2 linked regions of the Pedobacter ginsengisoli genome follow. The main gene of each other region encodes a partner of the protein of the gene in region 2 in a complex. Links are inferred from orthologs where the notes say so. Each region holds a gene or a part of one and is shown on either strand. Other genes may lie near its edges.

Region 1 (6,500 bases), 270 kb from region 2 along the record:
CTTTATCACTTGTATTTTTTAGTCTTACCCATTTGGCCAAAGCTGAGCGGGTTGAGGGACTACGACTTATAACTGAAAAGTACTGTAATAAGCAGCAGGTGAGCACAGAACAGGCAACTGTTCGTTCAAGTCAGACTGACGATTCAAGGTATCCATTCTTTTTATCTTATAGCGCTTTAACAGCTATTGGAGTACTTCCAGAAATACATATCATAAAATATCGGGTTGAGGACCAAAGGATTTCAGAACTTGCAATAAGGGAGAAGCCCAAGAATAACAGCCCCTAGGTATTCGATATTCTTTCCTTTACAACTGACATTCTGGCTTGCCGCTGGTAATGGCTTGGTTGTTGTAATTTTATCATTTTTAATATTAATAATAAACAAACACAAACATACATGTTAGGATTTTTAGCCAAGGTTTTTGGAAGCAAATCAGAAAGAGATATTAAGGCATTACAGCCTATAGTAGTCAAGATAAATGAAGAATACGCAAAACTATCTGCGATAAGCAATGATGAGTTGCGTAATAAAACGGTTTATTTTAAAGATGTTATCGCTAAAGCGTTATCAGAAATAGACGGTAAAATAAGTGGGTTAAAGGCAGATGCTGAAAGCCAGGAATTGTCATTACCAGAGAAAACTGCTATATACGATCAGATTGATGCCTTAATCAAAGATCGTGATAAAGAATTAGAAGTAGTATTAACGGAAATTTTGCCGGCTGCATTTGCAGTGGTAAAAGAAACATCGAGACGTTTCTCTGAAAATGAACAATTAGAAGTTACTGCTACTGAGTTTGACCGCAACTACGCTGCACGCAAAAAGAATGTGACCATACAGGGTGATAAAGCACTTTGGGCCAACAGATGGGATGCCGCAGGTACTGAGGTAGTGTGGAATATGGTACATTACGATGTTCAATTGATTGGTGGTATGGTATTGCATAACGGTAAAATTGCTGAGATGGCTACTGGTGAGGGTAAAACCTTAGTAAGTACGCTGCCTGCTTACCTGAATGCGCTTGCCGGACAAGGGGTACACATTGTAACGGTGAATGATTACCTTGCCCGACGTGACTCGGAGTGGAATGGTCCTTTATTTGAGTTTCATGGTTTAAAGGTTGATTGTATTGATAAGCATGAGCCTAATTCTCAGGAACGCAGAGATGCTTATCTGGCAGATATAACATATGGTACCAATAATGAGTTTGGTTTTGATTATTTGCGTGACAATATGTCGCAAACTCCTGACCAGCTGGTACAACGCAAATTACATTTTGCAATGGTGGATGAGGTCGATTCAGTTTTAATTGATGATGCCCGTACTCCATTAATTATATCAGGCCCTGTTCCTTTTGGGGATCAGCATGAGTTTCATGAATTAAAACCACGTATTGAGCGTTTGGTAACTGCACAGAAAGAATATGTTACTAAAGCATTAAACGAGGCGAAAAAATTAATTAATGATGGTAAAGCTGGTACAGAAGAGGGCGAAGGTGGTTTAGCACTTTTACGTGCACATCGTGGTTTGCCTAAAAACAAGGCATTGATTAAGTTTTTAAGTGAGGGTAGTGTAAAGCAAACCTTATTGAAAACTGAAAATCATTATATGGCAGATCAGTCTAAAAATATGCCTAAGGTTGATTCGGAATTGTTCTTCTATATTGATGAGAAAAATAATCAGGTTGAATTAACTGAGAAAGGTATTGAACTGATCACCAAATCTGGAGAAGATCACAATTTCTTTGTATTGCCAGATGTAGGTACTGAGATTGCTGATATCGAAAAATCATCATTAACAAGCGAAGAAAAAATAGCTCAGAAAGATGCTTTAATGCGTGATTATTCTATTAAAGCTGAACGTATCCACTCTGTAAATCAGTTGTTGAAAGCATATACTTTATTCGAGATTGATGTTGAATATATCATTGATGAGGGTAAAATTAAAATTGTTGATGAGCAGACTGGTCGTATTATGGATGGCCGTCGTTACTCGGATGGTTTGCACCAGGCAATTGAAGCAAAAGAAAATGTAAAAGTTGAAGATGCTTCTCAAACTTATGCTACTGTAACGTTGCAAAACTTTTTCCGTATGTATCACAAGCTTTGTGGTATGACGGGTACAGCTACAACTGAAGCTGGAGAGTTTTGGTCTATCTATAAGCTTGATGTGGTAGAGATACCTACAAACAGGGTTATTTCAAGAAAAGATCAGCAGGATTATGTTTACCGTACTGTTCGTGAGAAATATAATGCCGTTGCCGAGGAGATTGTGAAATTAACTGAGGCTGGTCGTCCGGTATTGGTTGGTACAACTTCGGTTGAGATTTCGGAATTACTTAGCCGTATGTTGAAATTGAGAGGTATTAAACATAATGTACTGAATGCAAAGATGCACCAGAAAGAGGCTGATATTGTTGCTGAAGCAGGACAACCTGGTCAGGTTACAATTGCAACCAACATGGCTGGTCGTGGTACGGATATTAAATTAGGCCCAGGCGTTAAAGAAGCAGGTGGTTTGGCAATTGTTGGTACGGAGCGTCATGAGTCTCGTCGTGTAGACAGACAGTTACGCGGTCGTTCTGGTCGTCAGGGAGATCCGGGTTCGTCTCAATTCTTCGTTTCTCTTGAGGATAACTTAATGAGGTTATTTGGTTCTGAAAGAATCTCTAACATCATGGTAAGAATGGGTATTGAAGATGGTGAAGTAATTCAGCATTCGATGATCACGAAGTCTATTGAACGTGCACAGAAAAAAGTAGAGGAAAATAACTTCGGTATTCGTAAGCGTTTGCTTGAGTATGATGATGTTATGAACTCTCAGCGTTCTGTTATTTATGCAAAGCGTAAAAATGCGTTATTTGGTGAGCGTTTAGACGTTGATATGAGCAATATGGTGTTTGATGTTGCTGAAGATATTGTGTCAGAGTATAAAGAAGAAGGAAATTATGAAGGGTTTAAACTTGAAGTAATTAAAAACTTCTCTGCAGACACAACTATTGATGAAGCTGAATTCAGCTCAAAAGGTGTTCATCATTTAACTGATAAATTGTTTGAAGAAGTAACTGCATTCTATACAAGAAAATCTGATGTAATTATTGCCCAGGCTATGCCGGTATTAACCCAGGTATATCAGGAGCGTGGTGAGCAGATTGAGCAGATTGTTGTTCCTTTTACTGATGGCATACGTAGCGTTCAGGTTCCTGTAGGTTTGAAAAAGGCAATTGATAATGGTGGCCGTGAGGTGACCAGATCTTTTGAAAAAACTATTGTACTTGCACTTATTGATGAGTCGTGGAAAGAGCATTTACGTGAAATGGATGAATTGAAACAATCTGTACAAAATGCTGTATACGAGCAGAAAGATCCATTGATTATTTATAAAATGGAGGCATTTAACTTATTTAAAAATATGTTAAATGCGGTTAATAAAGAGGTGGTTAGTTTCTTGTATAAAGGTGGAATTCCGGTACATACGGATCCTAATGATGTAAGGGAAGCTCAGGCACCAAGACAAGCGCCAAGCAGATTAAAAATGTCTAAACCTGAATTTTCTCAGGCAACGAGTTCGGCGGATGTGGCTCAAATGGACGACACCCGTGAGCATGTACCTCAGCAGCCTATCCGTAAGGATACTGTAATTGGAAGAAACGAACCATGCCCTTGTGGAAGTGGTAAGAAATACAAAAACTGTCACGGTGCAGGATTGTAATTTGTAATAAAGATAAAGAATGCCGATTTTTGTAAAAAAAATCGGCATTCTTTTTTTAAAGCCTTGTTCATGAAACTACTATTTACTGCGTTATTCTGTTGTGCCTCTTTCGGTTTGTTTGCCCAGACAAAGGGTCAGGTTACCATAATTAAGGATCCGTTGATAGATAGTTTAATAGCAAAGCGCATAGAATTAAACACTAAGCCAGCTGGTTCAGGAGCTATAATTGCGAAACCAGGTCCGGTAGTATCGCAAATGGGATACAGAGTTCAGGTATTTTATGGCTCTGATAGAAGACAGGTTTTTAATGAACAATCGAAATTTAATTCACTTTACCCTGCAATTAATACATACATTACTTATAAGGAGCCAAACTACTATTTAAGGGTAGGAGATTTTCGGACACGTCTGGAAGCTCAGCGGTTTATGAATGAACTAAGAAGTAATTTCCCTACACTATTTATATTCAGGGAAAAGATTAATGCACCTAATTTAGAATACAACGATGATACAGAAAGATAAGATCCAGGCACTTTCCAATAAGATATTTGATCAGGTTGTGGGCTATCGCCAGCACCTACATTCTAATCCGGAACTTTCATTTAAGGAGTTCGAAACGTCAGCATTTATTAAAAAACTTTTAACAGATTGGGGTATCCCATTTTCTGATATGGCCAATACTGGTGTTGTTGGGGTTATTAAAGGAGATCTTCCTTCTGATAAAATCATTGCATTGCGTGCAGATATGGATGCTTTGCCTATTCTTGAAGCTAATAAAAAACCTTATGCGTCTAAAAATGCAGGGGTAATGCATGCTTGTGGGCATGATGTACATAGCTCTTCTTTATTAGGCAGTGCTTATATTTTGAATAGCTTGAAAGCCGAATTTGGAGGTACGATAAAATTGATATTTCAGCCGGGAGAAGAAGTTTTGCCGGGTGGCGCAAGTATTATGATAAAAGAAGGGGTGCTTGAAAGCCCTAAGCCACAATCGATAATAGGGCAGCATGTGATGCCTTTGATTGAGACAGGAAAAGTTGGTTTCCGCTCAGGTATTTATATGGCGTCTACTGATGAATTGTATGTAACGGTTCATGGAAAAGGCGGGCATGGTGCTCAGCCACATCAAAATATAGATCCTGTGTTGATTGCTTCGCATATTATTATTGCATTGCAGCAGATTGTAAGCAGAAATGCAGACCCAAGATTACCATCGGTACTTTCTTTTGGAAAGGTACAGGCTAATGGCGCAACAAATATTATCCCTAATGAGGTGAAAATTGAGGGTACCTTTAGAACATTAAATGAAGAATGGCGTAAAGAGGCAAAGCGTTTAATGAAGAAAATGGCTGAAGGAATTGCCGAAAGTATGGGTGGAAGCTGTGATTTTAGAATTATGGATGGTTATCCGTATTTAATTAATGAAGAGAAACTAACCGCTAATGCACGTGGTTTTGCTGAAGATTATTTAGGCAAAGAGAATGTGGTTGATCTGGATATATGGATGGCGGCTGAAGATTTTGCATACTACTCGCAAGTTACTGATGCTTGCTTTTACAGATTAGGAACCGGAAATAAGGACAAGGGGACCACCTATTCTGTTCATACGCCTAACTTTGATATTGATGAAGATGCGTTAAGAACATCTACCGGATTAATGGCTTATGTTGCGCTTAAGCAACTGGGTAATTAATAAACTGAATAGATGAAGAAAATACTTTTGCTAGCTGTACTAGCTGGGATTACTTTACAAGGGGCTGCTCAGGAAATTGATCGTTTTAATCCAGATACTATTAAAACTATTCAGCTTGATTCGGCGGTAAATATTTCTGCCCAGAAATTTGGAGTGGAGACTTTTATTAATGCCATTATTACCGATGAAAGCTTTTATAAGGCTTTTAGAAATATGAAAAAGTATAATTTCATAGCAGAGAACAACATCTATACCTACAATAAGAAAAATAAGGTAGATGGCCGGATTTATCGCAAGATTAAACATACTAATGAAGGTCCTGAAAAGATGGTTTACCTTGCCAAACAGGATACCGGAAAGGTGTACAGGAAGAATGGTAAATACCAATTGTATACACTTGAAATGTTTGATTATATTTTTTTGAAAGCTTACAAAACTGAGTTTTCTGAGGCAGATTCAAAAGGAGGTAAAGCAGAAGGCTCAAATGCAGGGTATAAGGATAAGTTGAAGACGCTGATCTTTGCGCCTGGAAAACCAATTAAGGGATTGCCTTTTATTGGCAGCAAAACAGAGATTTTTACTGCCAATATGAGACAGTATTATGATTATAGTTATTATAGTGGAACTTATCTTGATTCGATTCCTGTATATCGGTTTAAAGTGACTGTAAAGAAAGACCTGAGTAATGGAACCAAGGAGGGATTGATGATAAAGGAACTTACCACTATATTTGATAAACGTAATTTTGAAATCCTGGGCCGTTATGTAGATATGAAATACAGTAATATGCTGTTTGATTTTGATGTGCAAATGAACATTGAAACTAGCTATTTTGGTGAGGAAAAGCTGCCAACAAAAATATCCTATCAGGGGAATTGGGACTATCCGTTTAAAAAGGAAGAACGTGCTAGTTTTTTAATTGTCCATAAGGATTATCACCTTGGAAAAGGAAAGTAATTTTTTAACTTCGTAATAAGCTCTTTAAGCTTTTATTTTTAAAAGATTATAACAATGAAAACTTACTTTAAATCACTGACATTGCTGTCTGCATTTCTGATAGTATTACTCTTTTCTGCGATGAACAATAAACCTAA
Region 2 (8,070 bases):
GGTAAAGCAGGACAGGAAGTTGACAAGATCAAAGAAGAGTTGAAAAAATTGACTAAAAAGGAAATTCAGATCAACATTTTTGAAATTAAACGTCCTGAACTTGATGCTCAATTAGTAGCTGAAGGTGTTGCAAAACAATTAGAAGCAAGGATTTCATTCCGTAGAGCAATGAAATCTACTATCGCATCAACAATGCGTATGGGTGCTGAAGGTATCAAAATTATGACCTCTGGTCGTTTAGGTGGTGCTGAGATGGCTCGTAGCGAACAGTATAAAGAAGGAAGAATTCCTTTGCATACTTTCCGTGCTGACATTGATTATGCATTAGCAGAAGCTTTAACTACTTATGGAAAAATAGGTGTTAAAGTATGGATCTGTAAAGGTGAAGTTTACGGTAAACGTGATCTTTCTCCAAACATCGGTGCTACGAGCAATGCTCCTGGTAAAGGTGGAAGACCAGAAGGTGCTTTTGCAGGTGGTGGTAGAGACAGAGATAACCGTGGCGGTGGCGACAGAAGAAACGACAAAGGTCGTGGCGGAAGAGGCCCAGGTCAAGGTGGTTCTGGCGCAGGAAGAGATAATAGAGGCGGAAATACTCAGAACAGAGGTCCTCGTAAATAATTAGTTAACAGATCGTTTAACGATAATATTAAAATAAAATGTTACAGCCAAAAAGAACGAAGTTCAGAAAGATGCAAAAGGGCAGAATGAAAGGTTTAGCAACTCGTGGTGCTGAATTATCATTCGGGTCTTTCGGGATTAAATCTTTAGAGTCGACTTGGATTACCAGTCGTCAGATAGAGGCAGCCCGTATTGCCGTAACTCGTTTCATGAAACGTGAAGGCCAGGTTTGGATTAGAATATTCCCGGATAAACCGGTAACTAAGAAACCAGCTGAGGTACGTATGGGTAAAGGTAAGGGTGCTCCAGAGTACTGGGTAGCCGTAGTTAGACCCGGACGTATTATTTTTGAAGCCGAAGGAGTTCCTTTAGAAATTGCTAAAGAGGCTATGAGATTGGCAGCTCAAAAATTACCGATCCAAACAAAATTTGTAGTACGTAGAGATTACGTAGAGGCATAATAAGTTATGGGTTGAATGTTGTAAGTAACTTGTTATTATAACCGCTAGACCCACAACATAAAAATTAATAAAATGAAGAACTCAGAAATCACAGGGCTTTCACAAGAAGAACTAGTAGCCAGGATTGCAGAAGAAAAGGAAAACTTAGTAAAGTTAAAATTTGCACATACAATTTCGGCTATAGAGAATCCTACCCGTATTAAAAAGGTAAGAAGAGATATCGCCCGATTAAATACTGAAGTGACTAAGCGTAAAGCTGCGTCAGCTACTGAAACTAAATAACTTTAGAGTCGAAATGGAAAGACAATTAAGAAAAACAAGAACCGGGTTGGTGGTAAGCAACAAGATGGATAAATCTATTGTTGTAGCGGTAGAACGTAAAGTGAAACACCCGATCTATGGTAAGTTTGTTAAGAAAACTACCAAATTTATGGCTCATGACGAGAAAAACGATTGCGGTATTGGAGATACAGTACTGATCATGGAGACTCGTCCGCTGAGTAAAAACAAGAACTGGAGATTAGTGGAAATTTTAGAAAGGGCTAAATAACATGGTACAACAGGAATCAAGATTAAACGTAGCCGACAATAGCGGCGCAAAAGAAGTATTGGTTATCCGTGTGCTTGGTGGTACCGGAAAGAGATATGCTTCTATTGGTGACAAAATTGTTGTTACCGTTAAAAGTGCATTGCCTTCTGGAAACATCAAGAAAGGAACAGTTTCTAAAGCAGTTGTTGTAAGAACAAAGAAAGAGATCAGACGTAAAGATGGTTCTTACATCCGTTTCGACGACAATGCAGCAGTATTATTAAATGCACAAGATGAGCCGCGTGGTACACGTATTTTTGGCCCGGTAGCAAGAGAACTGCGTGAAAAACAATTCATGAAAATTGTATCATTAGCACCGGAGGTATTATAAAATGAAAAATAAAGTAACTACACCAAAAATAAAAATCCGTAAAGGAGATTTAGTAAAGGTTATAGCTGGCGATTCAAAAGGCCAACAAGGAAAAGTTCTTTCAGTATTAACTACTAAAAGCAGAATCCTTGTAGAAGGTGTTAACCTTGTATCAAAACATACAAAACCAAATGCTGCTACACCAAATGGTGGTATCATTAAAAAAGAAGCTGCTCTTCATATTTCTAACGTAGCGTTAATAGATCCTAAATCAGGTGAAATAACACGCGTTGGCAGAAAGCTTAATGCTGATGGGAAATTAGTTAGGGTTAGTAAAAAATCAGGAGAGGAGATCAAATAATGGCTTACGTACCAAGATTAAAAAGTAAATATAAAGAGGAAATTGTAACTGCACTTAAAGAGAAGTTCAACTATAAAAGTGTTATGCAAGTTCCTAAGTTAGAGAAAATCGCTATTAACCAAGGTGTTGGGCGTTTCTCTGTAACTGATAAGAAAATAATGGACAGCTCTATTTTAGAGATGACTACTATTTCAGGTCAGCAAGCGGTTGGAGCAAAATCTAAAAAAGATATCTCAAACTTTAAGTTACGTAAAGGTATGCCGGTAGGTGTACGTGTTACTTTGCGTGATAATAACATGTATGAGTTTTTAGATCGTTTAATTTCCGTAGCTTTGCCTCGTATCCGTGATTTCAAAGGTATCAATGATAAAGGTTTTGATGGAAAAGGTAACTATACTTTAGGTGTTACTGAACAAATCATCTTCCCAGAGATCAACATCGATAAGATCAATAAGATTTTAGGTATGGACATTACTTTTGTAACTACTGCTACTACTGATGTTGAAGCATTGGAACTTTTAAAACAATTTGGATTACCATTTAAAAATCAAAATACAAATCTATAATGGCAAAAGAAGGAGTAAAAGCTCGCGAAATTAAGCGCCAGAAATTAGTAGCTAAGTATGCAGAGAAACGTGCTGAACTTAAAGCTGCTGGTGATTATGAAGGATTAGATAAGTTACCAAAAAACTCATCTGCTGTACGTTTGCACAATCGTTGTAAATTAACAGGTCGTCCTCGTGGTTATATGCGTACTTTCGGTATATCAAGGGTACTTTTCCGTGATATGGCTTTAGCAGGTAAAATACCTGGAGTTAGAAAAGCAAGCTGGTAATACAGCTTCTTTGTGCTTAAGGTTGTGCCTTGAGTAGAAATTAAATATTAACCGATGGCAGGTCGTCCCGAATAGGTCGGGAAGGAAACCACTATCACAACTATATAAAAATGAATACAGATCCAATAGCAGATTATCTTACAAGGGTAAGAAATGCCATCAAGGCAAATCACAGAATTGTAGAGATTCCTGCATCAAACCTTAAAAAGGAAATTACTAAAGTTCTTTTTGATAAAGGTTACATTGCCAACTACAAATTTGAGGACACTAATGCTCAAGGTACAATCAAAATAGCTTTGAAATATAATGCTATCACGAAAATACCTGCAATCCGTACATTAGTACGTATCAGTAAACCAGGTTTAAGGCAATATGCTGGCGTAGAGAATATGCCAAGAGTATTAAATGGTTTAGGTATCGCGATCTTATCTACATCTAAGGGTGTTATGACTGATAAAGAAGCTGCCAAACTAAACATTGGTGGCGAAGTTTTGTGTCACGTTTATTAATTAAAGGAGGATAGCAAAATGTCAAGAATAGGAAAAGCCCCAATTAATGTCCCTTCAGGTGTTACAATTACGGTATCTAAAGATAACGTTGTATCTGTAAAAGGTCCTAAAGGTGAGTTAACTCAAGCAGTAGATTCAGATATCACTGTAAGTCAGGAAGATGGTGTACTAACTGTACAACGTCCATCAGATCAAAAAAGACACAAAGCGTTACATGGTTTGTATCGTTCTTTGTTGAATAATATGGTTGTTGGTGTAACAGATGGTTATAAATTAGAACAAGAATTAGTAGGTGTGGGTTACCGTGCTACTAACCAAGGAAATACTTTAGATCTTGTTTTAGGATATTCTCACCATTATGTTTTCCAATTACCGGAAGAAATTAAGGTAACGACAACTTCAGAAAAAGGTCAGACTCCAAAAATTATTTTGGAAAGTATTGATAAGCAACTGATAGGACAGGTAGCTGCGAAAATCCGCTCGTTACGTGCACCAGAGCCATATAAAGGTAAAGGTATCAAGTTTGTAGGAGAAGTGTTAAGAAGAAAAGCAGGTAAATCAGCTTCTAAAAAATAATCATCATGGCAGGGAAAAAATTATCTCGTAGAGATCGTATAAAAAAAGGAATCAGAAAAAAATTAGCAGGTTCTGAAAGCCGTCCACGTTTATCGGTTTATAGAAGCAATAAAGGAATTTATGCTCAAATCATTAACGACGTAACCGGTAGTACAATTGTATCAGCTTCATCTTTATCTAAAGATTTTTCAGGTACTGGAAGCAAATCGGAGCAATCTGTGGCTGTAGGTAAATTAGTTGCCGAAAAAGCAATCGCAGCAGGTGTTAAAGAAGTTGTTTTCGATAGAAATGGCTATTTATACCATGGACGTATAAAATCGTTGGCAGAAGGTGCTCGCGAAGCTGGTTTAGTATTTTAATCTGAAAATAGGATAAGAATGTCAACTATCAATATAAAAAGAGTTAAGACTAGCGAAATCGAATTGAAAGATCGTTTAGTTAGCATACAGCGTGTGGCCAAAGTAACCAAAGGTGGTCGTACTTTCAGCTTCTCAGCAATCGTGGTTGTTGGAGATGAAAACGGAATCGTAGGTTACGGATTGGGTAAAGCTAAAGAGGTAACAGAAGCAATTGCAAAGGGCATTGATGATGCTAAAAAGAACTTAGTAAAAGTTCCTTTGTTAAAAGGTACTGTTCCTCACGAGCAAATCGGTAAGTTCTCAGGTGGTTTTGTTTTAATTAAACCAGCTGCAGTAGGTACCGGAGTAATTGCAGGTGGTGCAATGCGTGCTGTATTAGAGAGTGCCGGTGTACATAACGTATTGGCAAAATCAAAAGGTTCATCTAATCCACATAACGTGGTAAAAGCAACTGTTGATGCTTTAACTAAGATGCGTGATGCTTATACTGTGGCTCAGCAACGTGGTGTAGATTTAAATAAAGTTTTTAACGGATAATATTATGGCGAAGATCAAAATAACCCAGGTAAAAAGCATTATCGATAGAAGCGAACGCCAAAAAAGAACGATGCAGGCTTTAGGTTTAACTAAAATGAACCAAAGTGTAGAAGTAGAAGCAACTGCTGCCATTATTGGAATGGTTAGAAAAGTTAATCACTTAGTAGCTATCGAGAGTATATAATTATTTAAGGTTGCAAATGTGAGTTATATGACTACATTTGCAACCTTTGTATATTGTTTAACCGTTGTCCCTGATTAGTGAAAGCGAAGGGCAACACAATAAGTTTTAAAAATGAACTTAAGTAATTTAAAACCTGCAGCAGGTTCTACTAAAAATAGTAAGAGAATAGGTCGTGGAACGGGTTCTGGTCGTGGTGGTACTTCGACACGTGGACATAAAGGTGCTGGATCACGTTCAGGACATTCAACTAAAATTGGATTCGAAGGTGGTCAGATGCCATTACAACGTCGTGTACCTAAAGTAGGTTTCAAACCAATTAACCGTGTTGAATATGTTGGTGTAAACTTAGATGTTTTACAAGGTTTGGCTGAGAAATTTAACTTAACTACCATTGATTTTGCTACCTTGCAAGAGCACGGTTTGGCATCAAAAAATGATCTTGTAAAAGTATTAGGTCGTGGTGAGGTTAAATCTAAATTAGAAGTTAAAGCACATGCTTTTTCTGCTACTGCACAAAAAGCTATTGAGGCTGTTGGAGGCTCAATCGAAAAATTGTAATTAATGAAGAAGCTGTTTACTACTTTAAGTAATATTTGGAAAATTCAAGAATTGAAAGAGCGTATAGTATTTACGCTCATGATTCTTTTGGTATATAGATTTGTATCGCATGTGGTTTTACCAGGTGTTGATGCAACTCTTTTAGGCGATAATGAAAAGTCTGGCCTTTTAGGTCTTTTGGATATGTTCGCTGGGGGATCTTTCTCCAGAGTATCTATTCTTGCTTTAGGAGTTATGCCTTATATTTCTGCATCAATTGTAGTTCAGCTATTAGGTATTGCTGTACCTTCGTTTCAGAAAATGCAAAAGGAAGGTGAAAGTGGAAGAAATAAACTGAATCAAATTACACGCTATCTAACTGTTGCTATTACAGCTGTACAAGCAATTGGTTATGTAAAAACTCAGGTTCCACCAGAGGCAATTATCATTAATCATACATTATTCTTTGTTCTGGCAACTTTTGTGTTAGCCGCAGGTACATTATTTGTAATGTGGTTAGGAGAGAAGATTACAGATAAAGGTATCGGTAATGGTATTTCTTTGATCATTATGGTAGGGATTATTGCGCGTTTACCTATTGCTTTGCAGCAAGAAATCAGCTCAAGATTTGTAGGAGATGGCGGACTTATCGCTTTGGTTATTGAAATAGTTGCTCTTTTTGCAGTTGTTATGTTTACTATTATGATTGTACAAGGTGTACGTAAAGTGCCGGTTCAGTACGCTAAAAGAATTGTTGGTAACAGACAATTTGGTGGTGTAAGACAGTACATCCCATTAAAAGTGAATGCAGCAGGTGTAATGCCGATCATTTTTGCTCAGGCATTAATGTTTATCCCGGCTACTTTAACGCAATTTTTTCCTTCATTGCAAAATACATGGTTAATCCAGTTTAGTGATTATACTTCACTGGCCTATAGTTTAACATTTGCTTTTTTAATTATTGCATTTACGTTTTTCTATACTGCTATTACGGTTAATCCTACTCAGATGTCGGATGATATGAAAAAGAACGGAGGGTTTATTCCTGGGATCAAGCCTGGATTGTCTACTTCATCTTTTATAGACGATGTGATTTCAAAGATTACCTTTCCAGGTGCTGTCTTTTTAGCAATCATCGCTATTCTTCCTTCAATTGCAGTAAAGTTTGGAATTAAGTCAGAATTTGCTCATTTCTATGGCGGTACTTCTTTATTAATTCTGGTAGGTGTAGTGTTAGATACATTGCAACAGATCGAGAGTTATTTGTTAATGCGTCATTATGATGGCTTAATGAAGACTGGTCGTGTTACCGGAAGAACGGGGATCCCAGCCGCTAGCGGAAGCAACGCAGTGATATAGTAGAAGAGGATGTCTAAAATCTATTATAAATCCCTTGAGGAAATAGAGTTAATAAGAGAAAGCTCTTTGTTAGTGTCAAAGACATTAGCTGAAGTAGCAAAAGTTATTCAGCCAGGTGTTACAACCAAAAAGTTAGATCAGCTGGCTGAGACTTTTATTAAAGATCATGGGGCGATTCCCGCTTTTTTGAACTATAATGGCTTTCCTTATTCATTGTGTATTTCGCCTAATGAGCAAGTAGTTCACGGTTTTCCTAGCGACTATGTGATTCAGGAAGGTGATCTTATCTCAGTAGATTGTGGGGTTATTAAGAATAACTACTTTGGAGATTCTGCTTATACATTCTCAATTGGGGAAGTAAGTGCTGAGAAGAAGAAGTTGGTAGAGGTAACTCAGGAGTGTTTGCGATTAGCTGTTGAAAAAGCTGTAGTAGGTTCCAGGATTGGAGATATTGGGTTTGCTGTTCAAGACCTTGCTGAAAAGAATGGTTTTGGGGTGGTTAGAGAGCTTGTAGGACATGGAGTAGGAGTTAAATTGCATGAAAAGCCAGAGGTTCCTAACTACGGTAAACGTGGAAGTGGAATTAAGCTGGAAGAGGGGATGGTAATAGCAATAGAACCAATGATAAATGCCGGCACAGCCGGAGTGAAGTTTTGGTCTGATGGCTGGACAGTAACCAGTAGTGATAATAGACCTTCTGCACATTTTGAACATACAGTGGCTGTAAAAAAGGGAAAAGCAGATGTTTTATCTACCTTTTCTTTAATTGAAGAAGTTTTAATAGAAAAAAAGTAAATAATTAAAATTTTTTATTTAATTTTGCAACCCTGTT

Evidence for each region.
Region 1: the proteins of secY (region 2) and secA are in contact, whole or in part, in a crystal structure (PDB 3DIN), measured with the Thermotoga maritima proteins. The link is inferred for Pedobacter ginsengisoli from one-to-one orthologs. Residues at the interface, in WP_004081795.1 of Thermotoga maritima: Glu108, Gly109, Glu110, Glu111, Ala236, Glu237, Arg238, Arg239, Ile240, Thr241, Ile242, Gln243, Tyr244, Ala245, Arg246, Arg247, Val248, Thr249, Gly250, Arg251, Arg252, Val253, Tyr254, Gly256, Ala257, Ser258, Thr259, Tyr260, Leu261, Pro262; in WP_004082002.1 of Thermotoga maritima: Glu261, Ala262, Arg263, Lys300, Ala301, Arg302, Thr303, Ile304, Ile305, Leu323, Tyr324, Asp325, Pro326, Val329, Ser330, Tyr333, Ile336, Lys340, Phe345, Val349, Glu363, Phe364, Tyr374, Ser375, Gly376, Gly377, Glu393, Ile395, Thr482, Ser483.

What each region holds. Positions count from the first base shown.
Region 1 is NZ_CP024091.1:4,785,740-4,792,239, forward strand. Bases 1-3,913 are described here. They hold secA (preprotein translocase subunit SecA), read left to right. Parts: upstream 1-398; coding sequence 399-3,713; downstream 3,714-3,913. Other genes in these bases: CPT03_RS20070 (hypothetical protein), read left to right, coding at 1-287; CPT03_RS20080 (SPOR domain-containing protein), read left to right, coding at 3,783-3,913. In the rest of the region: more of CPT03_RS20080, read left to right, coding at 3,914-4,235; CPT03_RS20085 (M20 family metallopeptidase), read left to right, coding at 4,219-5,406; CPT03_RS20090 (hypothetical protein), read left to right, coding at 5,419-6,363; CPT03_RS20095 (SGNH/GDSL hydrolase family protein), read left to right, coding at 6,418-6,500. UniProt on the Escherichia coli protein: Required for protein export, interacts with the SecYEG preprotein conducting channel.
Region 2 is NZ_CP024091.1:5,047,363-5,055,432, forward strand. Bases 5,175-8,070 are described here. They hold secY (preprotein translocase subunit SecY), read left to right. Parts: upstream 5,175-5,903; coding sequence 5,904-7,238; downstream 7,239-8,070. Other genes in these bases: rpmD (50S ribosomal protein L30), read left to right, coding at 5,175-5,342; rplO (50S ribosomal protein L15), read left to right, coding at 5,454-5,900; map (type I methionyl aminopeptidase), read left to right, coding at 7,248-8,033. In the rest of the region: rpsC (30S ribosomal protein S3), read left to right, coding at 1-621; rplP (50S ribosomal protein L16), read left to right, coding at 660-1,082; rpmC (50S ribosomal protein L29), read left to right, coding at 1,155-1,364; rpsQ (30S ribosomal protein S17), read left to right, coding at 1,378-1,632; rplN (50S ribosomal protein L14), read left to right, coding at 1,634-2,002; rplX (50S ribosomal protein L24), read left to right, coding at 2,004-2,342; rplE (50S ribosomal protein L5), read left to right, coding at 2,342-2,908; rpsN (30S ribosomal protein S14), read left to right, coding at 2,908-3,177; rpsH (30S ribosomal protein S8), read left to right, coding at 3,288-3,686; rplF (50S ribosomal protein L6), read left to right, coding at 3,705-4,262; rplR (50S ribosomal protein L18), read left to right, coding at 4,268-4,621; rpsE (30S ribosomal protein S5), read left to right, coding at 4,640-5,158; more of rpmD, read left to right, coding at 5,163-5,174. UniProt on the Escherichia coli protein: The central subunit of the protein translocation channel SecYEG. Consists of two halves formed by TMs 1-5 and 6-10.